One region of the Arthrobacter sp. 01L42 genome, then DNA from elsewhere that is predicted to be linked to it. Evidence: riboswitches for the same ligand, from Rfam matches in the RefSeq annotation. Region 1 holds a riboswitch; each other region holds the start of a gene.
What was found. Region 1 has a riboswitch for S-adenosylmethionine ahead of AC1DN2_RS12090 (methionine ABC transporter ATP-binding protein). Riboswitches for the same ligand answer to the same signal wherever they lie in the genome.
Positions count from the first base shown of each region.

Region 2: another riboswitch for S-adenosylmethionine. It lies ahead of AC1DN2_RS00585 (aminotransferase class V-fold PLP-dependent enzyme); the one in region 1 lies ahead of AC1DN2_RS12090 (methionine ABC transporter ATP-binding protein).
Region 3: another riboswitch for S-adenosylmethionine. It lies ahead of AC1DN2_RS13995 (DUF1737 domain-containing protein); the one in region 1 lies ahead of AC1DN2_RS12090 (methionine ABC transporter ATP-binding protein).
Region 4: another riboswitch for S-adenosylmethionine. It lies ahead of AC1DN2_RS04450 (bifunctional o-acetylhomoserine/o-acetylserine sulfhydrylase); the one in region 1 lies ahead of AC1DN2_RS12090 (methionine ABC transporter ATP-binding protein).

Region 1 is NZ_JBFTSL010000012.1:27,928-35,287, forward strand. Features, by position in the region: gene sfnG (dimethylsulfone monooxygenase SfnG) at 1-417, opposite strand, end outside; gene acs (acetate--CoA ligase) at 428-2,653, opposite strand; gene AC1DN2_RS12085 (CoA-binding protein) at 2,961-3,386, shown strand; SAM riboswitch class I at 3,484-3,574, shown strand; gene AC1DN2_RS12090 (methionine ABC transporter ATP-binding protein) at 3,714-4,523, shown strand; gene AC1DN2_RS12095 (methionine ABC transporter permease) at 4,516-5,181, shown strand; gene AC1DN2_RS12100 (LLM class flavin-dependent oxidoreductase) at 5,228-6,670, shown strand; gene AC1DN2_RS12105 (MetQ/NlpA family ABC transporter substrate-binding protein) at 6,703-7,360, shown strand, end outside.
Region 2 is NZ_JBFTSL010000001.1:136,816-144,175, forward strand. Features, by position in the region: gene AC1DN2_RS00580 (class I SAM-dependent methyltransferase) at 1-652, opposite strand, end outside; gene AC1DN2_RS00585 (aminotransferase class V-fold PLP-dependent enzyme) at 790-2,229, opposite strand; SAM riboswitch class IV at 2,264-2,377, opposite strand; gene hisN (histidinol-phosphatase) at 2,455-3,285, opposite strand; gene rsgA (ribosome small subunit-dependent GTPase A) at 3,362-4,477, opposite strand; gene aroA (3-phosphoshikimate 1-carboxyvinyltransferase) at 4,461-5,864, opposite strand; gene AC1DN2_RS00605 (DoxX family protein) at 5,872-6,420, opposite strand; gene AC1DN2_RS00610 (sigma-70 family RNA polymerase sigma factor) at 6,669-7,360, shown strand, end outside.
Region 3 is NZ_JBFTSL010000015.1:47,822-55,181, reverse strand. Features, by position in the region: gene AC1DN2_RS14015 (UDP-N-acetylglucosamine 1-carboxyvinyltransferase) at 1-1,168, shown strand, start outside; gene AC1DN2_RS14010 (glutamate--cysteine ligase 2) at 1,220-2,404, shown strand; gene AC1DN2_RS14005 (O-succinylhomoserine sulfhydrylase) at 2,442-3,650, opposite strand; gene AC1DN2_RS14000 (rhodanese-like domain-containing protein) at 3,651-4,070, opposite strand; gene AC1DN2_RS13995 (DUF1737 domain-containing protein) at 4,067-4,375, opposite strand; SAM riboswitch class IV at 4,403-4,516, opposite strand; gene AC1DN2_RS13990 (ATP-grasp domain-containing protein) at 4,835-5,788, shown strand; gene AC1DN2_RS13985 (aminodeoxychorismate lyase) at 5,861-6,829, opposite strand; gene cls (cardiolipin synthase) at 6,923-7,360, shown strand, end outside.
Region 4 is NZ_JBFTSL010000004.1:34,080-41,439, reverse strand. Features, by position in the region: gene AC1DN2_RS04450 (bifunctional o-acetylhomoserine/o-acetylserine sulfhydrylase) at 125-1,441, opposite strand; SAM riboswitch class IV at 1,503-1,618, opposite strand; gene AC1DN2_RS04445 (VOC family protein) at 1,788-2,426, shown strand; gene AC1DN2_RS04440 (CPBP family intramembrane glutamic endopeptidase) at 2,601-3,368, opposite strand; gene AC1DN2_RS04435 (histidine phosphatase family protein) at 3,469-4,149, shown strand; gene AC1DN2_RS04430 (amidohydrolase family protein) at 4,213-5,445, opposite strand; gene AC1DN2_RS04425 (NAD(P)/FAD-dependent oxidoreductase) at 5,457-6,605, opposite strand; gene AC1DN2_RS04420 (glycine C-acetyltransferase) at 7,269-7,360, opposite strand, start outside.

The DNA.
Region 1 (7,360 bases):
GAGGCCGAAGTTGGTGAATTCGTCCTTGAGCCAGCCGGAGACGATGTTCACGGCGGCGCGGCCGTTGGAGATGTGGTCCGCGGTGATGATGTACTTCGCCAGCACCCCGGGGTGCCACATGCCCGGATGGACGGCGGAGATCACCTTGAGGCGCTCGGTGGCGGCCAGCAGCGCCAGGCTGAACGAGGTGGCCTCGTGCTGCTTGTCCGCACCGTAGGAGGCGGCGTACCGGGTCTGGGTCAGGGCGTATTCGAAGCCGGAGTTCTCCGCGATCCTGGCCAGCTTCTTGTTGTATTCGAAGTCCCAGCCGGTGCGCTGTTCGATGGTGGACACCACCAGGCCGCCGGAGACGTTGGGGACCCAGTAGGCGAACTTGAGCGGTTCGGAAAGACGGGCGACGTTGCTGATCTCAGTCATGGGTGTTCCTTTACTTCCGGGTGGGGCTTGCTGTTGCCAGGAATTCCGCGGCGCGGTCGCGCAGCACATCCTGGATGCCCGCGATGGATGGTTCGTTCTGCAGCGAGGTGGTGTCGCCGAGCGTTGTGCCTTCGAACAGCTGGGTCAGCAGCCGGCGCATGATCTTGCCGCTGCGGGTTTTCGGCACATCGGGAACGACGACGACGTCCCGCGGCTTGGCGATCGGCCCGATCTGCTTCGCGACGTGCGCCTTCAGCACACCCTGGATGTCGGGGGTGGCCGCCGAATCCTTCAGCACCACGAACGCGACGATCGCGTGGCCGGTCTTTGCGTCCGCGACCGGGCAGACGCCGGCCTCCACCACGTCCGGGTGGGTGACGAGCGCCGATTCGACCTCGATGGTGGAGAGCAGGTGTCCGGAGACGTTGAGGGTGTCATCCACCCGCCCGAGGATCCAGATGTCGCCGTCGTCGTCATACTTGGCGCCGTCACCGGCGAGGAACCAGCCCTGCTCGGCGTATTGGCGCCAGTACGAATCGAAGTAGCGGCGCGGGTTGCCCCAGACCGTCCGGGCGATCGCCGGGCCGGGGGAGTCCACCACGATGAAACCCTGGACGCCGGGCGGCACCGTGTTGCCGGCGTCGTCCACGATGCGCGTGCTGACGCCGGGCAGCGGGCGGGCCGCGCAGCCGGGCTTGAACGCGGCGTCCGTCGGTGCCGGGGAGAGGATGGTGGCGCCGGTTTCGGACTGCCACCACGTGTCCACCACGGGGGCGGTGCCGGCACCGATGTTGGTCCGGAACCAGCGCCAGGCCTCGGGGTTGATGGCCTCGCCTACCGTGCCGAGAAGACGGATAGAGGAGAGGTCGTACGTGTCCGGGACGCCGTCCGGGAACCAGCCCATGAGGGAGCGGACCAGGGTGGGCGCGGTGTAATACTGCGTGACCGCGTAGCGTTCGATGATCTCAAAGTGCCGGCCCGGGTGCGGGGTGTTGGGCGTGCCCTCGAAGATGACCTGCGTGGCGCCGTTGGAGAGCGGGCCGTAGAGCTCATAGGTGTGCGCGGTGACCCAGGCGAGGTCGGCCGTGCACCAGTGCACGTCCTCCTCCCGCAGCCCGGGGTCGGGGTTGCTGAACAGGTGCTCGAAGCTCCATGACGCCTGTGTGAGGTAGCCGCCGGAGGTGTGGACCAGGCCCTTGGGCTTGCCGGTGGTGCCGGAGGTGTACATGATGACCAGCGGCGTCTCGGCATCGAACGCCTCGGCTTCGTGAGTCTCGGAGGCGGTGCCGACGGCGTCGTGCCACCACACATCGCGGCCGGCGGTCATCGGAACGGTGTCCAGTTCGTCCGCGGGAGTGGTCCGGTTGACCACCAGGACGTGTTCGATGGCGTTGTCGCCGGAGACGGCGGCGTCCGCGTTGTCCTTGACCGGCACGGCGGTGCCGCGGCGGAACTGGCCGTCGGTGGTGACCAGGAGCTTGGCGCCGGTGTCCTCCACCCGGAACTTCAGGGCCTCGGCGGAGAATCCGCCGAAGACCAGGGAATGGATGGCACCGATCCGGGCCACCGCGAGGGTGATGATCACGGTTTCGGGGATGACGGGGAGGTAGATGACCACCCGGTCGCCCTTGGTGATACCGAGATCCAGGAGGGCATTGGCGGCTTTGGAGACCTCGCGCTGGAGTTCGGCGTAGGTGACGGCACGGCGGTCGCCGGGCTCGCCCTCAAAGTGCAGGGCCACCTTGTCTCCGCGCCCCGCCGCTACGTGGCGGTCGACGCAGTTGTAGGCGACATTGAGCCTGCCCCCTTCGAACCAGGTGATCTGAGGTCCGGTGCCGGCCTCGACGTCGGCCGGGATCCGGCGGTGCGCGGTGTGCCAGGGCTTGGTTTGCTCCGTCGCGCCGCCGGGCAGGTCCGCCCAGTCGAGGCGGAGAGCCTGGGTTTCCCAGAACGCAACCGTCTCTGCCTGGACAGTTCCCGCGGTCACGGCGCCGCCGTGCCGGGGAAGGTGGTTTCCGAAGGTGGTGCTGCGGTGACGCGCCGGCCCATCGGCGGGGACGCCGTGCACTGCGCCGTCCGTGGACTCGTTCAGGGACCACCCCGAAGAGCCGCGAGAGGAGCCGGGCGCGTCACGCAGCCCTGCTTCGTTCGCCGTCGCGTCCGAAGTGGTTTGTGGGAATGCCTCGGACGCAGTCCGGGCAAAGGTGGGCAGGGCGGAAGAATTCTCAGGGGTCATTGCTGCACTCCATCGGTCCTGGCAGTAGCACCCTTGGTTGCTCCGGCTCCCTCGAATTTCACCGAAGGAGGGCGGAGCGGTTGCGTGGGAATGGTCGTCTCACGTCACCGGGGGGTTGCTGCGGCGTCATCGATCCAGGTCTCTCGGCCGCTCGGGATGGTCACTACCTACTAGAACTTCAGATGCACGATTCCGCAAAATCGGCGTCCGGGAGCGCCGTAATATTCGTTCACCCGGCGTGGGTCCTGCCCAAATCATTCATTTATTCGACAATTGCCCGGAAAGGTCGCAGGAGTAAGGTTGATGCATGGCCCATGTTAACGATCCGGCAGTCATTGACCGCCTCATGCGAACCAAAGGCACGTGGGCGGTGGTCGGCCTCACCACCAACGAATGGCGCTCGGCGTATGAGGTCTCCCTCTATGTCCGGGACCGGATGGGCATGACCATCATTCCGGTCAACCTTCCGGGCGACGATGTCCACGGCGAGAAGGGGTACCGTTCCCTGTCTGACATCCCGGCGGAGAAGCACCCGATCGACGTCGTGGACTGCTTCGTCAACTCCCACAGGGTGGGCGCAGTCATAGACGAGGCCATCGCAGTAGGCGCCAAGGCCGTCTGGCTGCAGCTGGGCGTCTTCGACGACGCCGCGACGGACCGGGCCAAGGCCGCCGGGCTGGACGTCGTCGTGAACGCGTGCCCCGCCCGCGAAGGCTGGCGCGTGGGCATCTAACGGCCCGGGAATGACGATCAACAGATCGGGAAGAGTCGGTTACAAAATGTGACCGGCTTTTTCTGTATCCGGCCTCCTGCCGTGTGAGATGGACTCGTAACCATCCCGAGCGGCTGAGAGATCTGGCTCCGTGACGCCGCAGCAACCCCCTCCTTTGAGGACGGTGCTACCGCCAGGACCGATGGAGAACCACTGTGTTCTGAGGCTCCCCGGCTTCGCTCAGCGCTGCCCGGAAGCCAGGACCCAGGGCTTTCCTCGGGCGAGCCCGGAGGAAATCATGAACACGCAGACAGCGGCAGCGCCGCGGCCCCGAGCAGGTGGGGGCCTGTGATCGAGATCCAGAACGTCAGCACGTCATTCGCTTCGGCCGCGGGACCTTTCACGGCCGTCGATGACGTCAGCATGCACATCAGGCGGGGCACCATCCAGGGCATCATCGGGTTCTCCGGCGCCGGCAAATCCACGCTGCTGCGCAACATCAACCTCCTCGAGCGCCCGACGTCGGGCCGCGTCCTGGTGGACGGCGTGGACCTGGTGACCCTGTCCGACGCCGAGCTCCGGACCAAGCGGCATGACATCGGCATGATTTTCCAGCACTTCAATCTCCTCAACAACCTCACAGCCCAGGAAAATGTGGAGCTGTCCCTGAAGTTCGCCGGCGTCGGGAAGGCGGAACGCCGGCGGCGGGCCGCCGAAACCCTGGAAATCGTGGACCTCGCCGACAAAGCGGGAACGTATCCGGCCAAACTCTCCGGGGGCCAGAAACAGCGGGTGGCGATCGCCCGCGCCCTTGCCACCGGGCCCAAAGTGCTGCTCTGCGACGAGCCGACGTCGGCCGTGGATCCCCGGACGACGTCATCGGTCCTGCAATACCTGGCCGACGTCAACGCCGAATTCGGCATCACAATCGTGGTGGTCACCCACGAGATGAATGTCATCAAGGCCATCGCGGACAACGTCGCGGTCATGGAAGAAGGCCGGGTGGTGGAGCAGCTCGACCTCGCCGAACTCCAGCGCCCCGGCTTCCACCCGGCGACGTCGATCGGCCGCTACCTGGTCTCCGATGAGATCCAGCTGGACCGCTCCGGGAGGGGCACCCACACCACAGCCGCGTCGGAGGGCCTGATCAATGCTTGACCGCATCCTGGAAGTCCTGCCCGAAATCGGCGTCGCCATGGGACAGACCCTCACCATGCTGCTGGTGGCCATCCCGCTGGCAGTGCTGCTCGGGACACCGCTGGGTGTCCTGCTCTACACCATCGGTCCCAACGGGCTCAAGCACAGGCCAAAGCTGCACCGGGTCCTGGACGGGCTGGTCAACCTGCTCCGCTCGTTCCCGTTCCTGATCCTGCTGATCGCGATCATTCCCGTGACCAGGTTCATTGTCGGCACGACCATCGGCACGGCCGCCGTCATTGTCCCGCTGACCCTCAACGCCATTCCGTATTTCGCCCGCTTCGTGGAACAGAACCTGAGCCAACTCGGCGGCGGAGTGGTCGAAGCGGCACGGTCCATGGGCGCCAGCAGGTCCCAGATCGTCCGGGACGTCCTGATTGTGGAGGCGAAGCCCGGACTCGTCAGCTCCATCACCATCATGACCGTCAGCTTCATCTCGTACTCGGCGATGGCCGGACTGGTGGGCGGCGGCGGAATCGGCGACTTCGCCATCCGGTACGGCTATTACCGCTACGAAACGCCGCTCATGATCACCGCCATTGTCCTGATGATCCTGCTGGTCACCATCGTTCAGCTGGGCGGATCCTATGTTGCCCGGCGCCTGGACAAGCGCCTCTGAGCGCCGGCAGCACCCTCGTCCCACCTCCCACAGCGGAAAGCATCCCATGACTTCAACACCCAGTATCCGTTTCGACGGACCCCGTCCGCGCCTGCTGATCAGCGCCTTCGTGATGAACACGTCCAGCCACATCATGGGCGGCCAGTGGCGGCGCCCGGAAGCCCAGCAGCACCGGTTCAACGAACTCCAGCTCTGGATCGACCTGGCCCGCCAGCTCGAAGACGCCAAGTTTGACGCGATCTTCTTCGCCGACGTCGTCGGTCTCTACGGCGACTACGACGGCGGGTGGGCATCTCTGCTGAAAAAGGGCCTGCAGGTGCCGTCCAACGACCCCCTCATTCTGCTGTCCGCGCTCGCCACGGGAACGCGGGAGATCGGGCTGGCCGCGACGTCGTCGGTGATTCAAAGCCATCCGTTCCAGTTCGCCCGGCAGATGTCCACGCTGGACCACATCAGCGGCGGCCGCGTGGCCTGGAACATCGTCACCAGCGTGCTGGAAAACGCGCACCGGAACTTCAACGCCACCGAGCTGACCAAGCATGACGAACGCTACGACTGGGCGGACGAATACGTCGAGGCCGCCTACAAATTGTGGGAAGGGTCCTGGGAAGACGACGCGCTGCTCCGGGACAAGGCGACCGGGGTCCACGCGGACCCGGAGAAGGTCAGCAAGATCTACCACCGCGGGCCCCGGTACTCGATCGACGGACCCCACCTCGCGGCCCCTTCACCGCAACGCACCCCGGTGCTTTTCCAGGCCGGGAGCTCCGGCCGCGGCCAGCAGTTCTGCGCCGCCAACGCCGAGGCCACCTTCACCCTCGCGCCGAGCACCGAGGTGGCCGCGAAGTACACCGCGGCCGTCCGGGAACAGGCCGTTGCCGCCGGCCGCCATCCGGATGACGTGAAGTTCCTCCAGGGCATGCACTTCGTGGTGGGCGGCACCGAAGCCGAGGCGCACCGCAAGGCCGACGAGCTCGAGGACAGCCTGGACATTGAGGCCCTGCTGGCCCACGTGGGCGGCGGGTTCGGCGTCGACCTCGGCGGCCTGCCGCTGGACACCCCGCTCGGGGACCTTGAAACGGAAGGCAGCCAGGGACATCTCACGGCTATCCGCGCCTCCGTCCGCGGCGGCAACCCCACCCTCCGCGACATTGCGCTCTACCGCAGCCGGGCCAACCGGGTGGTGGGAACGCCGGACCAGATTGCCGACCGTCTCGAGCAGTGGCAGGACGCCGGAATCGACGGCATCAACATCATCAACCAGACCATCCCCGGCTCCTACACCGACTTCATCGACGGTGTGCTGCCGGAACTGCGCAGCCGCGGCCTCGCCCAGACCGGCTACGCGCCGGGAACCCTGCGCGAGAAGCTCTTCGGCGCCGGGCCGCGGCTCAACGGACGCCACCCCGCGGCGGCCTTCCGGGGAGCCTTCACCGAATTCTCCGCGGCGGCCGAAAACCAGCCCGCCAGCGTTACCGCCCAGTCATAGCCCAGCGCGAACCACCACAAAGGACCAAGACCATGCAGCGTAGAAATTTCCTCAAATATGCCCTCGCCGGTGCCGGTGCTGTCTCCGCCGCGGCACTGACCGGCTGCGGCCTCACCAACCCCGGCGGCGCCGGCGCCAGCGGCGGCAAGACGATCAAGATTATCGTCACCGAGTCCGCCCCGTACCAGGAACCGACCAAGCTGGCCCAGAAGTTGCTCGCGGCCCAGGGCTGGACCCTGGAGCCCACGTACGTCACGGACATCATCCAGCCCAACCTGGCCGTGGCCAACGGCGAATTCGACGCCAACTTCTTCCAGCACAACGCCTACCTGAAGCAGTTCAACCAGGACAAGGGCCTGGAGAACGTGGGACTGTTCTACGTCTACAGCGCCCCGGGCGGCATCTGGTCTGACAAGTACAAGTCCCTGAACGAGCTCCCGGACGGCGCCAAGATCGGCATTCCCGTGGACCCGGCGAACAACGGCCGTGCCCTGTTCATGCTGCGCGACGCCGGCCTGCTGGAGCTGTCTGACGCCACCGTGATCCACACCTCGCAAAAGAACATCGCGGCCAACCCGAAGAAGCTGCAGTTCGTGGAAGTGGACCAGCAGTCCCTCGCCAAGACCCTTCCTGATGTCGACGCCGGCTTCCTGGTCGCCCGGATGGCCGCGGATGCCGGGCACAGCAAGG
Region 2 (7,360 bases), on a different contig from region 1:
TGACCTTGGCCCGGGTGGAGTCCGATGCCGCGAGATAGTAGCTGCGGGACTTGGCCAGCTCCTGGATGTCCTCCGTCGTGACGGAATCCTCCCAGCGCGTCAGGTGGCTCTCCAGCCCGGTGAACTCGGGGCCCACGGCCGGACGGAAGTGTGGTTTGTGGACGTCCCCGGCGTGCATGATCCGGGAGAGCCGGTGCACCCAGGGCACGCTGGTGTCCAGCTGGTTCCAGATCAGGCCCAGCACGCCGTGCGGCCGCAGGATCCGGGCAATCTCGGTGCTTGCCAGGCCGGGGTCGCACCAGTGCCACGCCTGGGCGACCGTGACCAGGTCAAAGGACTCCGGCTCGAGACCGGTGTCCTCGGCGCTGCCCTCGATGGCGGTGACGTCCGGCAGGGTCCGGCGCAACTGCCCGAGCATGTCGGCAGAGGGGTCCACGGCCACCGTGCCCAGTCCGCGTTCCGCCAAAAGGGAGGTGAACTTCCCGGTGCCCGCGCCAATGTCCGCGGCGTCCCTGGCTCCCGACGGGACCAGCCAGTCGGCTGACTCCTGCGGATAGCCGGGGCGGACGCGCTCGTAGTGCTCCCCGCCGTCCTGGAAGCTTTGTCCGAGTTCCTGGCGCCGCACGCTGTGCAGCTTCGGTCCGCTGTGCAGTTTCGGTCCGCTGTGCGGCTTGACTCCGCTGTGGAGCCTGGGGCCGGCGCTTGCCACGTGCGATCTCCTTCGGGAAGGTCCTGCTGGTCTCAGATACCTTTCGAATTTACCGCACCCGCGCCGGGCCCCGATCCTGCCTAGTCGAGGGTGCAGGGCGCAGCGCCGGCGGTGCCCGGGGTGTTCGGCGCCCAGTGGGGATAGCTGCGGGTATCGTTGGCCGGCACCCAGCGGCCCGCGTCCACCACGTAATCCCAGCCGAGTCCGTTCTGCCGCAGCTGCTGCAGGCCGGCCAGCAGGCGTTCGGCGTCCTCAAGCCGTGAGCCGAGGCCGAAGCTGGCCCGCAGGGAGCCGGCGGGCAGGCCGAGCCGCTTGAGCAGCGGGTGGGCACAGAAGCGGCCGTCGCGCAGGCCAATGCCGTGTTCGGCCGACAGGTAGGCGGCCACCAGTCCGGCGTCGTAGCCTTCCACGGAAAAGTTCACGACGCCGATCGTGCCGGTGTCCGGCTGATCGCCTCCAGTGGAAGAAGCAGGGGAAGAATCGGAAGCCGAATCGGCAAAGATCCGGTGCACGGTTACTCCCTCGATGCCCTGGAGGCCCTCGACGAGGAAGGACCGGATGGCGTCCTCGTGGGCCTGCCACTGCTCCGGGTCCAGGGCCGCAATGACCTGGGTGGCGCGGGCGAGGGCCGCCGCGCCGAGGACGTTCGGCGAGCCGCCCTCATGCCGGGCAGGTCCCGTGGTCCAGCTGACGGAGTCGAGCCGGGCATCGCGGACCGCGCCGCCGCCGGCCAGGTGCGGGGTGCCGGCGTCGAGCCAGTCCGTCCGCCCCACCAGCACGCCGGCGCCGAACGGGGCGTACAGCTTGTGTCCCGAGAAGGCGAGGTAATCGACGTCGTCCGCGGCGATATTGATCCGCCGGTGCGGGGCGAGCTGCGCGGCGTCGACAACGATCCTGGCGCCGTATTCGTGCGCCAGTGCGGCCAGGGTCCGGATCGGGAGGATCTCCCCGGTGACGTTGGAGGCGCCGGTGACGGCCAGCAGGCTCACCCCGCCGCGGGCGAGTTCGTCGCGCAGGCGGTCCACGGTGGCCGCGAGGGTGGCGGCGGCCACGACGCTGCGGTGCGGGACATTCTGCCAGGGCAGGAGGTTGGCGTGGTGTTCGATGTCGAGGTAGAGGACCTCGCCCGCGGGCCGCCCGTCGCGCAGCGGCAGGCAGCCGGCCAGCAGGTTCAGGGAATCGGTGGTGTTGCGCGTGAAGATCACGGAATCGCCGGGCCGGCCGCCCACGAAGTCCCGCACGATGTCCCGGGCGTTCTCGTAGACGGAGGTGCTGATCTGTGATGCGTAGCCGGCGCCGCGGTGCACGCTTGCGTAGTACGGCAGGATTTCGTTCAGGTAGGCCGAGACCACGGACAGGGCCGGTGCGGAGGCGCCGTAGTCGAGGTTGGCGTAGCGCGCGTGGCCGCCTGTGATCAGCGGGGCCTGGATTTCAGCCCCGGTGACGGCTGCCAGCGGGCGGGCCGCGAGGGCAAGCCGTGCATGGAATTCAGTGGCGGCGGGGAAAGTGGCAGTTGTCATGGGACCTCACTCGAACAGGACCCCACACCGTGGGAATCCGCGCTTGCCGGGTCCGTTCCGGACCGGCCAGGTCGTCACCCGGGGCACCCCACCGCGACTGGAGGGTTGCCGGCCAGCAAACCGGGGTTTAGCGCTGGCACTCGTGACCTGCATCGAGCGTAGGACATCGGCGCAGCCGGGGAAAAGGCGGCCGCCGATTGTGAAGCGGAATATTACGGGCGCGGATCAGTTGTTCGGGTGGGCCTGGAAGAGGTCGTCGAGTCCGGGGTTGAGCCGCTTGAGCACTTCCGAGTGCAGGATCGAATTGGTGGCCAGGGCGTTGCCGCCGAAGGGGCCGTCCTCGCCTTCGAGCGAGGTGAAGCGGCCGCCGGCCTCGGTCACGATCGGCACCAGGGCGGCCATGTCATAGAGATTCAGCTCGGGTTCGCAGGCGATGTCCACGGCGCCCTCGGCCACGAGGCAGTACGACCAGAAGTCACCGTAGGCGCGGGTCCGCCACACTTCCTCGGTCAGGCCCAGGAACTCATCCAGGTTCCCGCGTTCCTTCCAGCCGCCAAGGCTGGAGTAGGACAGCGAGGCGTCCTCGAGATTGGAGACGTTGGATACCTTCAACCGTGTGGCGGCGGCGAGCGAGCGGCCCGTGTAGGCGCCTGCACCCTTGGCGGCCCACCAGCGCTTGCCCAGTGCCGGCGCGCTGACGACGCCGACCACCGGCTCGCCCTCATCGACGAGGGCGATCAGGGTGGCCCAGACCGGGACGCCGCGGACAAAGTTCTTCGTGCCGTCGATCGGGTCGATGATCCACCGGCGGGAACCGTGGCCCGAGCTGCCGAACTCTTCGCCCAGGACCGCGTCACGCGGACGTGACCGGGAGAGCTGGCCGCGGATGGCCTCTTCCGCGGATTTGTCGGCATCGGTGACGGGTGTAAGGTCGGGCTTCGTCTCGATCCGAAGGTCGAGCGCCTTGAAGCGGCTCATGGTCTGGGAATCGACCGAATCTGCCAGTACATGGGCAAGGCGCAGGTCATCGTTGTAGCTCGAAGCGGGTTGGCTCATGGTTCCAAACTACCGTCAAACCGGGCCCCCGGGCGGGAGGCCGCGGCTCGGCGCCGCCGCCCCGCTGCCGGTCCGGCTAGGAGACGGTGCCCAGTTCCTTGGTTTCCTGCGCTTCCATCCGCGGGTCCGTGCCCAGCAGCCGGCGCAGGGACGCGAGCCTGGCCGGTCCCGAGGGCCCCGCGTGCCCGGCCGCAACCCACTTGTCGACGCCGCAGTTGACGGCGGTGGAGTCATGCTTGCAGCCGCGTTCGCAATCATCGGTGCCCGGTTCCAGGTCCGGGAAGGAACGCAGGATCCGGTCCGGGTCCACGTGGGCCAGACCGAAGGACCGGATGCCGGGGGTGTCGATGATCCAGCTGCCGGCAGGGGCATCGTTGACTTTGAGCGCCAGTGCGGAGGAGGACGTGTGGCGGCCGCGGCCGGTTACCGCGTTCACGCCTCCCGTGGCCCGCTCGGCCCCGGTCAGGGCGTTGACCATGGTGGACTTGCCGACGCCGGAATGGCCCAGCATCACGGTGACCTTGCCGTCGAGGTAGTCGCGCAGCTGGGATACCGCGTCCTTGTCGAGCCGGGCGGAGAGCCCGTCGTCGGAGCGGGCGTCGATGCCGGAAGCGGCGGTGTCGGCGGTCTTGGAGATGATGACGGGGAAGTCGAGGTGCTGGTAGTTGGACAGCAGCTCGGCGGGATCCTTGACGTCGGCCTTGGTGACGAGCAGCAGCGGCTCAATGCCGGCGTCGTACGCGGCCACCAGCGCGCGGTCGATGAAACCGGTCCGCGGCTCGGGGTTGGCAGCGGCGACCACCACCACCAGCTGGTCGGCGTTGGCCACGACGGCACGTTCGATCGGGTCCGTGTCGTCGGCGCTGCGGCGCAGCAGCGTCTTGCGGTCCTGGATCCTGACCAGCCGCGCCAGAGTGTCGGGCTCGCCGGTGACATCCCCGACCAGGGAGACGAAGTCGCCGGCAACCACCGGGTTGCGGCGCAGTTCCCGGGCCCGGGCCGCGATGATCTTGCGTTCGTCCGCGGTCCCCTCGCCGACGACGGCGGTGTAGCGGCCGCGGTCAACGGTGATGATGCGTCCGGTGACGGCGTCATCGTAGCTGGGCCGGTCCTTGGTGCGGGGCCGTGTGCCCTTCTTGTTCGGCCGGATCCGGACGTCGGACTCGTCCCAGGAATCAGTGCTGCGTGCCACCGGCGGTGTCCTCATCTGCGGCGGGTCCCTGGGCCAGCATCGCTTCCCAGAGTTGCGGGAAATCGGGCATGGTCTTGGCCGTGGTTGCGATGTCCTCGACTTCCACGCCGGCTACGGCAAGGCCGAGGATGGCGCCGGCGGTTGCCATGCGGTGGTCCGCGTAGCTGTGCACGACGCCGCCGTGCAGCGCGGCCGGGCGGATGATGAGGCCGTCGGGGGTTTCTTCGGCGTCCCCGCCGAGGCGGTTGATTTCGGCGACGAGGGCGGCGAGCCGGTCCGTTTCATGGCCTCGGAGGTGGGCGATGCCGCCCAGCCGTGAGGGGCCGGTGGCGAGGGCGCACAGCGCGGCTACGGTGGGGGCGAGTTCGCTGGTTTCGTCGAAGTCGCCGCCCTTGATCTCCGGGCCCCCGCTGACGGTCAGGGTGCCGCCGTCAACCGTCACCGTGGCGCCCATAGCGGTCAGGATTCCGCGCCAGAGATCACCCACCTGGGTGGTTTCCGCGGGCCAGTTCGGGATCCGCACGGTGCCGCCGGTGGCCAGGGCCGCCGCGAGGAAGGGGCCGGCGTTCGAGAGGTCCTGCTCGATCCGGACGTCGAAGGCGCGGATCGGGCCGGGGGAGACAACCCAGTGGTTCGGCACCGAGTCGTCGACCGCCACGCCCACGCCGCGCAGCACGGCCACGGTCATGTTGATGTGGTCCAGGCTCGGCACGGGCTTGCCGACGTGCTCCAGGTGGAGTCCCTCGGTGAAGCGCGCCCCGGCCAGCAGCAGGGCGGAGACGAACTGGGACGAAGCGCTGGCATCGATGACCAGGTGGCCGCCGCGCACCTCGCCCGAGCCGTGCACCGTGAACGGCAACGACGACGCCGGACCGCCGTTGGGTGCGGTGACTGCCACACCCAGGCCGGCGAGGGCCTCGATAATGGTGCCCATGGGGCGTTTGCGGGCGTGCGGGTCGCCGTCGAAACGGGACTCACCGCGGCGCAGCGCGGCCACCGGCGGGACAAAGCGCATGACCGTGCCGGCCAGGCCGCAGTCGATCGCCGTGTCAGCCGCCGCGGTGTCCATGCTGATCGGGACGATTTCCAGGTCGGGGCCGAAGGCGCCGTCGCCGGGCACTTCCGTGACGGTGGCCCCCAACTGCCGCAGGGCCTCAATCATCAGCGCGGAATCCCGGGAGTGCAAGGGAGCCCGCAGCCGGGAAGGTCCGTCCGCGAGGGCGGCGAGCACGAGGTACCGGTTGGTCAGGGACTTGGAGCCGGGAACGGTGACAGTGGCATCGACCGGCCGGGCGGCGAAGGGGGCGGGCCAGTGCAGGCCGGCGTCGGCTGCATGGGCGCCGGCAGGGTGGGACGGGGCAGCTGCAGAGGGGGTGGTGCCAGTCATTACCGTCTTAGGCCCCGGCAGAGTGGTCTACGGCTTTGCGCACGACTTTGTCGGCCTTCTTCAGCTGCTTGTTGGTGGTCTTGCGGGCATCTGCGGCGAGGTGTCCGGCGCTCTTCTTGGCATCGGCGGCCAGGTGCCCGGCGCGCCAGGCCAGGCTGGGCTTGCCGGCGGTATCGACCGCGGCGAGGAGCGCTCCGCCGGTGAGGGAGACGTTTTTCAGGAGCTGTTTGCGGCGGGCGTCGCGGGCTTCCTTCGAGGAGATGTCCGCGCTGCGCCATTCGACGTAGCCGTTCAGGAGCGAGATGACGGCGAGCAGGGTGGCCGCCAACCGGGCGGACTTGCCGAGGGCGAAGCAGACGCCGGCGCCGATCTGGGTGCCGCCGATCACGCGTGCCACGACTTTTTCATTTGGCTGGAACGGCAAGGCGTCGGCCGCACGGCGCAACAGGGGGGACAGCTGGGCCGCAGTGTCATCCGCGTTCTTGAGCTTGTCCATGCCGGCGAGGACGAAACTGGAGGCGAGCATGGGCCGGGCGAGAAAGCGGACAAACGACATGAATTTCCTCCTGGATGGACGAACAGCGGCTTCACTGCGGGAGAACCGGTTCTAGTCTTGCACTTTTGCGGAATATTTGCCCGCAGGACGTGGTTGTGAAAGGCAGATCCCAGCAGGCTAACGAAGGCGGAGATTTGACTCTGGTCAAAGACAGGGCGGAACCGGAAGCCGGTTCCGGTCAATCATGGACCCTCGCGCTTCCGGCGGTTCCGGGTGCCCGGCGGAAGGTGACAGTAGACTTGAACGCAATGAGCACCATGGACCCGGCCGTTGCGGCCATGCACGAGGTTGCCGGAAACGACGCCACGCCCACCAAGACACCTGATGCTGGCACGCCCGCCGCTTTGGAGACCGAGGTGGACGGGAAGCCCCTTGATGTCTCCACCGAATCCGCGGAAGAGCGCCGGGCGCGCTTTGAGCGTGACGCCATGCAGTACGTGGACCAGCTGTATTCGGCGGCCATGAGGATGGCCCGGAACCCCTCCGACGCCGAGGACCTGGTCCAGGAGGCGTATACGAAGGCGTTTTCCGCGTTCCACCAGTACAAGCCCGGAACCAATCTGAAGGCCTGGCTGTACCGCATCCTCACCAACACGTACATCAACCTGTACCGGAAGCGCCAGCGCGAGCCGCTGCAGTCGAATTCGGACACCATTGAGGACTGGCAGCTGGCCCGCGCCGAGTCGCATACGTCCTCGGGACTGCGTTCGGCGGAGGCTGAGGCCCTTGACCACCTGCCCGATTCGGATGTGAAGCGCGCCCTCCAGTCGATTCCGGAGGAATTCCGGCTGGCCGTGTACTTCGCCGACGTCGAGGGTTTCGCGTACAAGGAAATTTCGGACATCATGAACACCCCCATCGGGACCGTCATGTCGCGGCTGCACCGCGGCCGGAAGATGCTGCGGGACATGCTGGCGGACTATGCCGCCGAACGAGGATT
Region 3 (7,360 bases), on a different contig from region 1:
GGAAGTCAACCGGATCGTGGAGGTGCTGACCAGCATCGGCGTCGAGTGCACCTGGCTCAACGCGAACGACCTCCAGATCCGCCGCCCCGCCGTCCTGGACCTGGCCTCCATGGATGTGGAGGCGGCCCGACGGACCCGCAGCGTCATCATGCTCCTGGGCCCGCTGCTGGACGAGGCCGACACCTACCGGCTGCCCTACGCCGGCGGCTGCGACCTCGGCACCCGCACCGTGCAGCCGCACATGCAGGCACTGCGCCAGTTCGGCCTTAGCGTGGAGGCGAAGTCCGGGTTCTACGCGGTGCAGGCGCCGCCGTCGGACGGTCACGACCGCTCCTTCGTGCTCAGCGAACGCGGCGACACCGTCACCGAGAACGCCATCATGGCCGCAGCCCACCGCCGTGGCACCACCATCATCCGCAATGCCAGCCCGAACTACATGGTGCAGGATCTGTGCTTCTACCTGCAGATGCTCGGCGTGGACATCGCCGGGGTTGGCACCACCACGCTGAAGATCACCGGCCGCCCGTCGATCGACGCCGACATCGAATACTTCCCGTCCGAGGACCCCATCGAGGCGATGAGCCTCATCACCGCCGGCATCGTGACGAACTCGGAAGTCACCATCCGCCGCGTCCCGATCGAGTTCATGGAAATCGAACTCGCCACGCTCGAGCAGATGGGCCAGCGGCTCGAAGTTTCCGGGGAGTACTTTGCCCGCAACGGCCGCACCCGCCTGGTGGACGTCACCACCAAGCCTTCGGAGCTGCGGGCGCCGGAGGACAAGATCCACCCCATGCCCTTCCCCGGGCTGAACATCGACAACCTGCCCTTCTTCGCGGTGATCGCCGCCAACGCCCACGGCCAGACCATGATCCATGACTGGGTCTACGAGAACCGGGCCATCTACCTGACCGAGCTCAACAAGCTCGGCGCCCAGGTCCAGCTGCTCGATCCGCACCGCATCTACGTCAACGGGCCCAGCAAGTGGCGTGCGGCCGAGGTGGGCTGCCCGCCGGCCCTCCGCCCCGCCGCCTGCCTGCTGCTGGCCATGCTGGCGGCCCGCGGCGTCTCGGAGCTGCGGAACATCTATGTCATTGAACGCGGCTATGAGGACCTGGCCGAGCGGCTGAACACCATCGGGGCGAAGATCGAGTATTTCCAAGACTGAGCCCCGCGTTGGTGTGGGGCGTTTCGGCGGATCCTGACGCACAATAGATTCATGCGCACCTTCGGCGTGGAGGAAGAACTGCTGATAGTGGACCCCGAATCGGGGATGCTGCTTGCCCTCGCTGACCTCATGCTGCCGAGTCTGGTGCCGCCGCAACAGGGAGCCGCCAGGGTTCTCCCGGCACAGAAACCGGTCCACGAAGGCGCCGACTTCAGCTACGAGCTCAAGCTCGAACAGATCGAGACCCAGACGCATCCGTGCCTGGAGTACACGGAATTGCTCCGGCAGCTCAGGCGTGGCCGGTCCCTTGCGGACCAGGCCGCCCGGGCGCACGGCGGGCGCGTCGCGGCCCTGGCCACGTCGCCCCAAGGCTCCGCCACCCACCTGACGCCGAATCCGCGCTATATGACCATGCAGCAGCGCTTCGGGCTCACCGTCCGGAACCAACTGACCTGCGGCCTCCACGTCCACACCTTTGTGGAGTCCCCGGAGGAGGGCGTGGCGGTAATGGACCGGATCCGCGACAAGCTGGCCGTGCTGATAGCACTCAGCGCGAATTCCCCCTACTGGAATGGGGCCGAGACCGGATTCGAAAGCTACCGCACCCAGGCCTGGAACCGCTGGCCGGGCTCGGGTCCCACGATGATCTTCGGCAGCCTGCCCATCTACCGCCGCGTGGTCACCCGGCTGGTCGAAAGCGGCGTCCTGATGGATGAGGGGATGGTCTATTTCGACGCGCGGCTGGCCCGGCAGCATCCCACCGTGGAGATCCGGGTCGCGGATGTCTGCCTGCGGGCCGAGGATGCTGCCCTGATTGCCGTACTGGTGCGCGCCCTCGTGGAGTCGGCCGCCCGGGAATGGAACGACGGCGTCGATCCCGCCCCGGTGCCCACGCTGCTGCTGCGGATGGCCGCCTGGCAGGCCAGCAATTGCGGACTGCGCGGGGAGCTCCTGGACTTCGGAACCTTCACCCCGGCCCCGGCCGCGGACGTGGTCAGGGCGCTCGTGGACTTCGTGGCCCCGGTGCTTGAGGAACAGGGCGAGCTGGAGCTGGCGCGCGAGGGCGTCGAGCGGATTCTGGCAGAGGGTACCGGTTCGCAGCTGCAGCGCGGCCCGTTCCGGGCCGGCGGCCTGCCCGCCGTCGTCGAGCGGGCCATCGAACTGACCACCGAGGGGCCCGCCACCGAGGGGCCGGCAGACAATCGTTCGGCCCTGGGCCGGTTGCGCCCGGCCTGACCGGGAGCCCGCAACAGTTGCGGGTGCGGCGGAAGCCCTAGACCTGCTTGAGCGCCTGGCCGAGGTCGCGGATCAAGTCATCGACGTCCTCCAGGCCCACCGAGAGCCGGACCACGCCGTCGCTGAGCCCGATCGCCGCGCGGCCTTCCGGGCCCATCGCGCGGTGCGTGGTGGTGGCCGGGTGCGTGATGAGCGTCTTGGCATCGCCCAGGTTGTTGGAGATGTCGATGATCCGCAGCGCGTCCAGGAGTGCGAACGCGGCCTGCTTCGCCGTGCGCCCGGGGGAGGGCTGCAGCTCCAGGGTGAGCACGGTCCCGCCGGCCTTCATCTGCTGCACTGCGAGCGGGTACTGCGGGTGGGACGGCAGCAGCGGGTACTTTACCCAGCCGACCGCAGGCTGTCCCTCGAGCCATTCGGCCAGCCGCAGCGCGGAGGCCGAGGAATGGTTGACGCGCAGGGCCATGGTCTCCAGGCCCTTGGTGAGCACCCAGGCGTTGAACGCCGAAAGGGCCGGACCGGTGTGCCGCATGAGCTGCTTGACGGGCCCGTCGATGAATTCCTTGGTGCCCAGGATGGCCCCGCCCAGGACGCGGCCCTGGCCGTCGATGTGCTTGGTGCCGGAGTAGACCACCACGTCCGCGCCGAGGTCGCCGCAGCGCTGGAGCAGCGGGGTGGCGAAGACGTTGTCAACCACCACCGTGGCGCCGGCCGCGTGCGCCAGTTTGCTCACGGCGGCGATGTCCACGATTTCCTGCATCGGGTTCGACGGCGACTCGAAGAACACCGCCGTGGTCGGCTCGGACAGCGCGGATTTCCACTGCTCCAGGTCCGGGCCGTCCACGAAGACCGTCTCGACACCCCAGCGCGGCAGGATTTCGTTCAGGATCACGAAGCACGAGCCGAACAGCGAGCGGGCCGCGACCACCCGGTCGCCGGCCGCCAACAGCGCGCCCAGGGCGGTGAAGACGGCGGACATGCCGGACGCCGTCGCGAAACACGCCTCCGTTCCCTCGAGCAGCCGGAGCCGCTCCTGGAAGGTGGCGACGGAGGGGTTGCCGTAGCGGGAGTAGACGAAGCGCTCGTCCTCACCGGTGAAGGCGCGCTCGGCGGCGGCCGCGGACTCGTAGACGAATCCTGAATTGAGGAAGATCGGCTCGGTGGTTTCCTGGAAGCCGGTGCGGTCAAGGCCGCCACGGACGGCCTGGGTGTCGGCCGCCCAGCCGGCGGCGTCGGGATTGAAAGTCACTTAGATCTTTCCGAGGTTGGTGGGCAGGCCGCGGTTCTTCCAGCCATTGACGGTGCGTTCGCCAAAGCGGTCGGTCTCGCCTTCGAAGCCCTCAAGGACGTTGTACGAGGTGTAGCCGGCGGCCGTCGCGGCCGTCGCGGCCGCGATCGACCGGGCCCCGGAACGGCAAAGGAACACCAGTTCGACGGCGGTGTCCTCCGGCGCCTGCTGCCTTAGCTGTTCCACGAAGTGCGGGTTCGGCGTGCCGCCGGCGAGGTTCCACTGGATGAAGAGCGGATCGTTGCGGCTCTCGCCCGCGGCCGCGGTGTCCGGGATGCCGATGTGGGCCCATTCGCCCTCGGTCCGGACATCCACCAGGATGGCTCCGGCCTCCAGCTTGGCCCACGCCTCCTGCGGGCTGAGGTCTCCGGCGTAGCTCATGCGTGGCCCGCGAAGGCCCCGTCGGCGCCAAATTCGTCGGCGTCGAGCTCATCAACCGCATTGGCCACGGCGGCGTCCGCACTGGCAATCGCGGCCGGCAGGACCAGCGCCTGCGCCACGATCACGGTGCTTCCGTTGAAGCTGGCGGCGGGGCTTCCATGCAGCACGTAACCCTCGGCCAGGGCGGCTGACACCCGCTCGCAAAAGGCGCGGTCATCCGCCCCGGTGAACAGGCGGTAGGCCAGCCTCTCCTCGCCCCCGGGTGCGGTACCGGGTGCTGTGCCGGGTGCGGCTGTTGTGGGTATTGACGTGTCGGTCACGACGGATCTCCTCTTTCACGCTTGCAGCTCGAATTCTCGATTGCCGAGTATTCACCTGAGGCACCCCGCCGCGAAAGGGAGGGTTGCCGACCGGCCAGTCAGGGCTTGGCACCGGTTCTCATTACTCCCCAAAAACGTAACACCTGCGACGCCGGCCCGCACCGCCGCCGTCGTCATGTTCCGTAACCGGACCGCGGCCCGGGCGAGTAGTGGCGGGCTCCAGTTTCGGGTACAGCCCACTCGTGTCTGCCGGGACGTTTCTCCGTTTACTGGGGGGATTAGGTCCGACGAGTCGGCCGGAGCTGCAGGTGATTCGAGCAATGTGTGAATCAAGCAGTCCCGGAATCGACTCGTCTGTCCATCAACAAGCTGTCTGGGAATCGGTGGCTGGAACGGTCGGAGCCGCAGCCGCGGTCCGGCCGGTGACGGCGGAATGGAGCAATCGTGGGCCCGCGCATACTCGTTACCGGGATTACAAGCGCCGCCGGACGGGCCGTCGCGGCCCAGCTCGAAGCCCGGGGCCTCCCGTACCTCGGCTCCGACGCCCGTGCCGACACCCGCCAGGCCGGGGAGGCTCCCGCCGCCGCGGTCAGGCTCCTGCCGGCGACGAACCCGGACATGGTCCTGGACCTGCGCCGGGTGGTGGACCGCGAAGCCATCAACGTCATCATTCCGACCCTCACCGTGGAACTCCCGGTCCTGGCCGCGGCCCGCGCCGGATTCGCCCAGGATGTGCGGATCATCGTGGCCGACCCCGCCGCGGTGGCCCTCGCCAACGACCACCTGTTCACCACCTGGGCGCTGCAAGCGGCCGGCATCCCGGTGCCCCGGTTCGCGGTTCCGGGCGACCTCGCCGCCGCGCCGGCTTCCCTCGCCGGCCTCAGCGGCCCCGTGGTGGTCAAGCCGCGGGTCTTCAAAGGCTCCCATGGTGTCCACCTGCTGGCCGGAACCGACTCCGTTAGCTGGAAGAACATGCCGGCGGGGCAACTGGTCCAGGAATTTATCCCGGGCGCCGACTATGTGTGCCTGGTGTTCGGCACCCCGGCACGCAACGCGATGGCGCCGGTGGCGGTGGTCCTCGAGAAGACCAGGACTCCGTATGGACGCGCCGGCAGCGACGAGGTCAGCCGCAGGGTGCCGGCGAACCAGGCCGGCGATGTGCGCAAGCTGGGCCTGGCCGCCGTCCGCACGCTCGGGCTGACCGGGCCGGTCCAGGTCCAGATCCGCCGCCGCACCGACGGAACGCCCGTGGTGCTGGGTGTCTGCGCGGCCCTGGGGGAGAACAGCACCTGGGCCCCGGAAATGCTCGACGCCGTGCTCGCAACGTTCATGCTCCCGGCGTTCAACCCGGCCTCGTTCCGCCTGTGCCCGGCAGTGCCCGCTGACGCCCTGGGGTGAGCGCAACACCAACGCGGGGTCACTTACGGCCCATCCGGGGACATGGGATGGGCCGTAGCTGACCCCGCGTTGCTATTCGATGGTCGCGAAGAGGGCGTTGAGTTCGGCCGTGAGCTGGCGCCGCAGTTCCGGGGTGCCGATTTCCTGCCCGTCGATGTGGTTCACCGGGGCCAGGAGCCGGATGCTGGAGATCAGCCAGACCGCGTCGGCGTCCAGCAGGTCCTTCGGCTCCAGCGGGCCGTAACCCAGCTCCCAGCCGGCGGCCTTGGCGGCGGTGAACAGGGCGCCCTGTGACGTGCCGGGCAGGATGCCGCTGTCCAGCTGGGGCGTGATGAGCCGCCGGATGGTGCGGACGCCGCCGGCGCCGTCGTCCGAGGTTTCCAGGTGGGCCAGCAGAACGGTCGACGTCGGACCTTCCAGCACCCGGCCGTCCGCGGACGTGAAGATGACGTCGTCGGCGCCCTGCCGGTGGGCGTAGCGCAGCGCCGCCATGTTCACGGCGTAGGAAAGGGTCTTGGCGCCGAGCAGGAGCCACGGGGCGCGCTCGCCGACTTCACTGTCGTAGCCGCGGTCGAGCAGGATGACGTCGATCCCGGTCTCGCGCTGCCGCCGTCCCGCGGCCGCCGGGGCGGAGGCCTGGACCCAGCATGTGGGGGCAGCCGCGCCCTCCGGCCCGCGGGTGACAATCAGCTTCACCACCACCTCGTCCTGCTCCGCGCCGCCCGTTGCAGCCGCGGCGGGTTCCTGCCCCCGGAACTCGCGGATGGCGGTTTCCACCGCCCGCCGCCATGCGTCCTCGGCGGGGATGTCCAGCTCCAGAAGCCGGGCAGAGCCGGCCAGCCGGGTCAGGTGTGCCTGGATCTTGCGGGGCCGGCCGCCGACGGCCAGGAGGGATTCGAAAACACCGTCGCCGCGGGTGGCGCCCAGGTCCGTGGCCATCAGCTGCGGCTGCGACGCGTCGGCAACGCGGCCGCCGTCGAACGCCGGGTCGAGGAAGACCAGAACGGTCGCGGGCGCGGGAACAGGGGCAGGAGTGGTCATGGCTAAAGCTTAGTCTCGGTGGTCCCGGGATAGGATTTGGTCACTGCCCGTTCGGAACTGTTCCGCGTGGCTTGTACGTTGAGGGGTTCGCCTGTGTTTTGGCCATTTCCGCTGGCGGAGACTTTACCGTCCTGGGCGATTCTGATTTTGACCGTGATCGACTTCGCCATCCGAGTGCTGGCACTGGGCATCATCCCCGGAAACCGGCGGCCCACCACCGCGATGGCCTGGCTGCTGGGCATCTTCATCGTGCCGACCATCGGCCTGCTCCTGTTCCTGCTGTTCGGCAACTTCCGGCTCTCCCGCAAGCGCCGCGCGCAGCAGGACGCGGTCAATACCCGAGTGCGCGCCGGGACCTCAGAACTGGCGATGCTGGAAAGCCGCTACGCCGGACCCGAATGGGTGGCTTCCGCCGCGGAACTGAACAAGACGCTGGGCTCGCTGCCGATGGTGGACGGTAACCAAGTGGAGCTGCTGCCCGGCTACCCCGACTCCATTAAGGCGATGGCCGAGGCGGTCCGCGGCGCAAAG
Region 4 (7,360 bases), on a different contig from region 1:
GCCGGACCCGTCAGCACCGCAGACTCCCCACCTTTGACAGCCGTGACTGGCGGGTCGCCCCGGAGTGCCGGCGATTCCCGGTGTCATGCCCGTAAAGGTGGGGAAATTCGGCGTGGGCTTCGGCCTAGGCGGACTTGGCCGCGCGGAATCCGGCGTCGAGGTCCGCCAGGATGTCGTCAATGTGCTCCAGTCCCACCGAAAGCCGCACCAGCCCGGGGTTCACCCCGGCGATCACCTGCTGTTCGGGCGAGAGCTGGCTGTGGGTGGTCGACGCCGGATGGATCACCAGCGACCGGACATCGCCGATGTTCGCGACGTGCGAGTGCAGTTCGAGGGCATCGACGAACCGCTTGCCGGCCTCCGCTCCCCCGGCAATGTTGAACGCCACGACGGCGCCGGTCCCCTTGGGCCCGTACTTGCGGCCGCGCTCGTACCAGGGGCTGGACGGCAGCCCGGCGTAGGCGACCGATTCGACGTCGTCCCGCCCCTCCAGCCATTGCGCCACCTTCGTGGCGTTGGCCACGTGGCGCTCGACGCGCAGGCTCAGCGTTTCGATGCCCTGGGCGATGAGGAACGCGTTGAACGGGGACACCGCGGAGCCGAGGTCGCGCAGGAGCTGGACCCGGGCCTTGAGGATGTAGGAGAGATTCGCGCCCAGCGCGCCGCCCGCTCCGAGGTCGCGGGCGTAGACCAGGCCGTTGTAGGTGGGGTCGGGGGTGTTGAAGCCGGGGAACCGCTCCGGGTCCTTCCCGAAGTCGAAGTTGCCGGAGTCCACGATCACGCCGGCGATCGCGGCGCCGTGCCCGCCGAGGTACTTGGTGGCGGAATGGACCACGATGTCCGCGCCCCACTCGATCGGCCGGATCAGGTAGGGGGTGGAGAGCGTGTTGTCGACAACCAGCGGCACGCCGGCCTCGTGCGCCACCCGGGAGACGCCCTCGATGTCCAGGACGTCCTGGCGGGGGTTGGAGACCACTTCGCCGAAGAACAGCTTGGTGTTGGGCTGGACGGCGTCCCGCCACTGGTCCAGGTTGTCCGGGTCCGCCACGAAGGTCACGGAGATGCCGAACTTCTTCAGCGTGTGCGCGAGCAGGTTGTAGGTTCCGCCATAGAGGCTGGGGCTGGCCACCACATGGTCCCCGGCCTCGGCGATATTGAGGATGGCGAACGTCTCGGCGGCCTGGCCGGAGCTGAGCAGCAGCGCCGCGAGACCGCCTTCCAGGCTGGCGACGCGCTGTTCGACGGCATCCTGTGTCGGGTTGCCGATCCGGGTGTAGATGGGCGCGAGCTCGGCGAGCGCAAAGCGGTTCGCGGCGCTTTCGGCGCTGGGGAACACGAACGACGTCGTCTGGTAGATAGGCAGGGAACGCGCGCCGGTGGCGCTGTCCGGCTCCTGGCCGGCGTGGATCTGGCGGGTTTCAAAGGACCAGGCGTTGGACATTGGTGCTCCTCGAGTCACTGGGCACAGCACCGGCCGGGGCTTTCGGCCCGAACCGGAACAGGCGCCGCGCTTGCCCTCCGGCGGGCGCCGGACGGCCAGGTCTTCACCCGGGGCACCCCACCGCGATACGAGGGTTGCCGGCCAGCAAGCCGGGGCTGTGCGCTGGCACTCATGACCTGACTTCAGTGTAGGAATGGCGGCGGAGCCCTGGATAGCTTTGTGACGAAGATGAAGACGGCCGCCGTGACGGAGCATCCGGGGCGCCGCGTTCCGCGCCCCAGGACGTCCCATGACGGTTAGGGGAGCCTAAGCTGAGAGGTCCATCACAAAGTGCCAAGATGATGGCATGCGCATGGATCACGTCTCTTACGCCTGTGAACACGATGGCTTGGCAGCCACCACTGAACGTATTGCGTCTGCCCTCGGCGTTGAAGCCGTGAAGGGTGGAGTGCACCCCCGTTTCGGGACACGCAACATGATTATCCCGCTCGCGGGACACAAGTACCTGGAAGTCGTGGAGGTCCTGAACCACCCGGCCTCCGACAAGGCCCCGTTCGGCCAGGCCGTCCGGGCACGCTCCGAGGCCGGCGGCGGCTGGATGGGCTGGTGCGTCGAGGTTGACGACCTGGCCCCGTTCGAGGAGCGGCTCGGCCGCGCCGCCGTCAACGGCAACCGGAAGTTTCCCGACGGCCGCGAATTGGTCTGGAAGCAGATCGGCATCCTGGGGCTCATCGCCGACCCCCAGGTGCCATACATGCTCAAGTGGGAGGGCGACCCGGAGTTGCACCCGTCCAACGCCTACGCGAGCGATGTCAAGATGTCCGCACTGACCATTGCCGGTTCGGCCGAGCGCGTCACGGAGTGGCTGGGCGAACCGGTTGAAAAGCCGCTGGAAGACGTCGCCGTGAACTGGATCGCGCCGCACGGTACTCCCGGCATCCTCTCTGTCACCTTCGAGACCGCCTCCGGAGCGGTCACGATCTAACGCTCCACCTGCCCCACGCTTCGGCCGCCATCTCTTAGGTGCCAACGATGTCACCTAGGAGACGGCGGCCGAGATCATTTAAGGCCTGCTCCTAATAGCAACGCGGGGTCCCTTCGCGCCCGTCCGGGGGCTCCGGATGGGCCCGAAGGGACCCCGCCTTGCTTTGCGGGGAACTCAGCCCAGGCCCACTGCCTTGCCGAACAGGCTGAACCCCACGAACGCCACGGTGTCCAGGATGGCGTGGGCGATCACCAGCGGCATCACCCGTTTGGTCCGGATGTAGAACAGCGCGAAGACGACGCCCATCACCGCGTTGCCGATGAACGGCCCGAACCCCTGGTACAGGTGATAGCTGCCGCGGAGCAGGGCACTGGCGGCGATGGCCGCCGGCACGCTCCAGCCCAGTTTCCCGAGCCGGTCCAGCAGGTACGCCACCACAATCACTTCCTCGACCACCGCGTGCCGGATCGCGGACAGGACCAGCACCGGCACGGTCCACCAGTACGCGTCCAGGGCGCTGGGGATGATCGCCGTCGTGATCCCCATCGCCCGGCCGGCGGCGTAGAGCCCCAGGGACGGAATGCCGATGAGCGCGGCGAGTCCGAGACCCTGCAGGAGGTCCTTGCCGGGCCGGGCGAAGTCGAAGCCGATCCTTCGGAACGCCGAGGTTCCGCGTTCACCGGCCGGCCAGTGTTCGGTGAGGAAATAGATCACGAGGGCCACCGGGACCAGGGCGAAGATGATGTCCAGCAACTGGTAGGTGAGGTCGAAGTATTCGCGTGCGCTCTGTGAGCGGTTCAGGGTGGATGTCCCCTGGGCCAGCGGCGCCGTGGTCATCTTGTCCAGCAACTGCACCAGGGAGTAGATCGCGGACTGCCCGAGTGACAACCCCAGGACAATCAACACTTCGAACCGCAGCCGACGGCGGGAGGGAACCAACATGGTTCTATCTTGCCTGCACTTGCCGATAGTTTGCTGGTGCCCGCGTGGTGCCGGCCGCGCCGGCACCCCCGGCTTTTTGGGAGCCCTATGCTTGGGGATTATGAGTGCGCCCCGGAAAATCATCTTGATCCGGCACGGCCAGTCTGCCGCCAATGCCGACACCTCGATCTACAACCGTGTTCCGGACTACCGGATCCCGTTGACCGCGCTGGGCCTGGAGCAGGCCACCGCGGCCGGGGAGGAGGTCCGGCGCCAGCTGGACGGCCGCCCGGTGTGCGTCTACGTCTCCCCTTACCTGCGCGCCTACCAGACCCTCGAGGCGCTGAATCTCGGTCCGCTCGTGGAGCGGGTGATCGAGGAACCGCGCCTGCGCGAACAGGACTGGGCCAACTTTCAGATCGCCGGCGACATCGAGGACCAGAAGGAGCTCCGCAACGCCTACGGGCACTTCTTCTACCGCTTCCGCGAGGGCGAGTCCGGTTCCGATGTGTATGACAGGATTTCTTCCTTCATGGAAACCCTGCACCGGCACTGGTCCCGGCCCGGCTATGCCCCGAACGCGCTGTTTGTGACGCACGGATTGACCATGCGGCTGTTCTGCATGCGCTGGTTCCACTGGTCGGTGGAATATTTCGAGTCCCTGAATAACCCCGAGAACGCCCAGGTCCGCACCCTGCTGCGCACCTCGCACGGCAAGTACGAGCTCGACAAGCCCTTCACGCAGTGGGAGAAGAGGCGCGTGGACGAGACCGTCCTCGACGCACCGCCCATGATGTTCTAGGGCGGCCCGTCCGGGGCCGGAGCCAGCCGGGTCAGCGGACCGGCTCGCTAACGGACCGGCTGGCTAACGGACCGGCTGCGCTACACCGGCGCGCCACACCGCGTGCGTCAGGGGGATGCCGGGCCGGTAGGCCAGGTGCGTGGCGGAAGGCGCGTTGAGCAGGTGCAGGTCCGCGCGGTGTCCGACGGCGATCGAGCCCACCGCGCGTGCGCCGTCGGCGTCGCTTCCGGACTCCCGGCTCAGGGCCAGCGCGCCGCCGTAGGTCGCGGCACGCACCGCCTCATGGACGCTGAGCCGCATCTGCAGCACGGCGGTGGTGACGCAGAACGCCATGGAGCTCGTGTAGGACGTGCCGGGGTTGCAATTGGACGCCAGCGCCAGCTGCACACCGGCGTCGAGCAGTTCACGACCGGGGGCCAGCGGCTGCCGGGTGGAGAGATCGCAGGCCGGCAGGCACGTGGCGACCGTGCCGCGCTGCCCGGATCCAGGCGTGCCGCTGCCGCCGGCGGCGTCCCAGCCGGACCAGCTGCCGGCAAGGGCATCGACATCCGCGGCCGAAAGGTAGTTCACGTGGTCCACGCTCGCGGCGCCGACTTCCACCGCCAGCCGGACGCCGGGGCCCTCGCCGAGCTGGTTGCCGTGGACGCGCAGCCCCAGCCCGGCGGCCTTGCAGGCCAGGAGCACCCGGCGGGACTGGTCCTCGTTGAACGCGCCCTGCTCGCAAAAGACGTCGGCCCAGCGGACGTAGGGCCGAACTGCGGTGAGCATCGGCCCGCAAACCAGCTCCGTATATTCCTCCGCGTCCATCCCGGCGGGCACAAGGTGCGCCCCCAGGTAAGTCACCTCGTCCGCCACGGTGGAGGCGATGCGGGCGCTGCGGGCCTCGTTCTCGAGGTCCAGGCCGTAGCCGGTTTTGGTCTCCAGGTAGGTGGTGCCCTGCGACACGGCCTCCGCGACGCGGCCCATCGCCAGCCGGGTCAGGTCGAAGTCGCTCGTGCTCCGGGTGGCGCCGGTGGTGACGGCGATCCCGCCGGCGCTGTAGCTTTCTCCCGCCATCCGGGCCTCGAACTCGGCAGTGCGGTCCCCCGCGAAGATCAGGTGCGTGTGCGAGTCGACCCAGCCCGGGAGGAGCGCCCGGCCACCGGCATCCACCCGTTCGTCCGCGGCCGGGGCGTCGGCCGCGGGCCCGAGCCAGGAAATCCGCTCCCCCTCGATTACCACCGCCGCGTCGCGGAGGACGCGGTGTTCCGCGTCCTGGGTCATCAGTTCGGCGATATTGGTGATGAGGGTACTCATGGATCCATTCTTCAGCGCCGGATGGACCAGCGGGTCGCGGCCAGCGCCTCCGCTGTCCGGGATGCCGGACTGGCCTCGGTGGACGGGGACACGGCCAGGGACACGGCCGGGGTCAGAGCCGGGGCGGAGCCCTGGCCGGCGAGGATCAGCCCGGCGGCCAGTTCCGCGACGCCGGATGAGGTCTGGAATCCGTACCCGCCCTGGCCGGCGAGCCAGAAGAATCCGGTGGCCTCGGCGTCGAACCCCACCACCGGGACGCCGTCGGCCGCCTCCGTCCGCAGCCCCGTCCAGGCCGTGCGGACGTTCCGGATCCCGAGCGTCGTGATCTCGTTGAGCCGGGCGATGACCCGTTCGATGTCGCCGGGATAGGGCCGGGCGTCCTCGGGTCCGCTCGGCACGTGTTCGGCGGGCGAGATCAGGACCTGGCCGTTGTCCGGCCGGAAGTAGAAGCTGTCATCGGCCGCCGCCACCATCGGGCTGGCTTCCGGGAGGGGATTCTCGACGTCGACGATCGCCGCGGTGCGCCGGTACGGCTGCAGGCCGAGCTTCTCGACGCCGCTGAGGACGGCGAGCTCGTCGGCCCAGGCACCGGCGGCATTGACCACGACGGCGGACTGGAAGCCTTCCTGCCCGGCGCCCAGTTCCCAGCCGGTGCCCAGCCGCTGGGCGGAATGGACCCTGGCGCCGGTAATGATGTCCACGCCGCCGGCCACGGCGAGCCGCCGGTGGTCCTCGAGCAGCACGGGAGCGTTGCAGGCGAAGGACCCGGTGTCCAGCCCGGCGGCGCTGAACGAATCCGGGACCAGGGCCGGGCACAGATCCAGTGCCTCGGCGTGGGTGATCCGCTGCATGTGTCCGCTTGCCTCCGCCCGGACGGTGGCGTCGTCCCCGATCAGCATGAAGCTGCGCGGGGTGAGCACCGGTTCCGGACGTTCGGCGTCCTGGGCCGCGATGAGGTCGAGCGTCCGGACGGTGAGCTCCTGGACCACAGGCGGGCCGTAGCTGGGAATCAGTTGCCGGGCTGAGCGGGCCGAGGTGTGGTACGCCAGGGTCTGCTCGGCTTCGATCAGGGCCACGCTGCAGTGCCCGGCCAAGGCGGAAGCAAGGGACAGGCCGGCGATCCCGCCGCCGACAATTACGACATCGTAATGAGCTGACATGATCCCATCCTTGCAGATCGTCGGGTCAGGTGATCACGTCCCGGTATCTGGCGTTTACCGCAACCTGCGCCCGGGCGAGCAACGTCAATCGGGTCCCACGGTCATCACCTGCGGCGTTGTTGGGTCCCAGGGCGTTGAAATCCAGTGGCTCACGGCGTTCTCGGCACATGCCGTCTCCACGATTCCGAGTTTGGCGGCAACCTTCTTGGAACCCCGGCTGCTTGGACAAATTGTGCACGCAGCCCCGGGACATGCCCTGCCATGGTCCGCACGACTGGACATGTCCCTCGTTGCGGCGGGCCGGCCCGGGACATGCCCTTCGTTGGTCGTGGCCGTTGGACATGGTGGCATTATGTCCAGTCCTCGCTGCCAGAGCTGGGCATGTCCCGCGTTGCGGCGGGCCGGCCCGGGACATGCCCCTCGTTGGTCGTGGCCGTTGGACATGGTGGCATTATGTCCAGTCCTCGCTGCCGGAGCTGGGCATGTCCCTCGTTGCCGCCTGCCGGCCCGGGACATGCCCTTCCCGGGTCCGCCCGGCTGGGCATGTCCCGCAGCAAGCAAGCGGAGGAAGCCGGGATGAACGAGCAAGGCCGGGGCAAGGCCGGGCAGGGTGGGGCCGGACCCCGTGCTGAAAGCGGGGGCCCGGCCCGGCGATCAGGCGGACTAGGCTGCTGCCACCGCCGCGCGGCTGCGCACGAACGCCTGGACGCAGGCCTCGACGTCGTCGGCGCTGTGTGCGGCCGAAAGCTGGACGC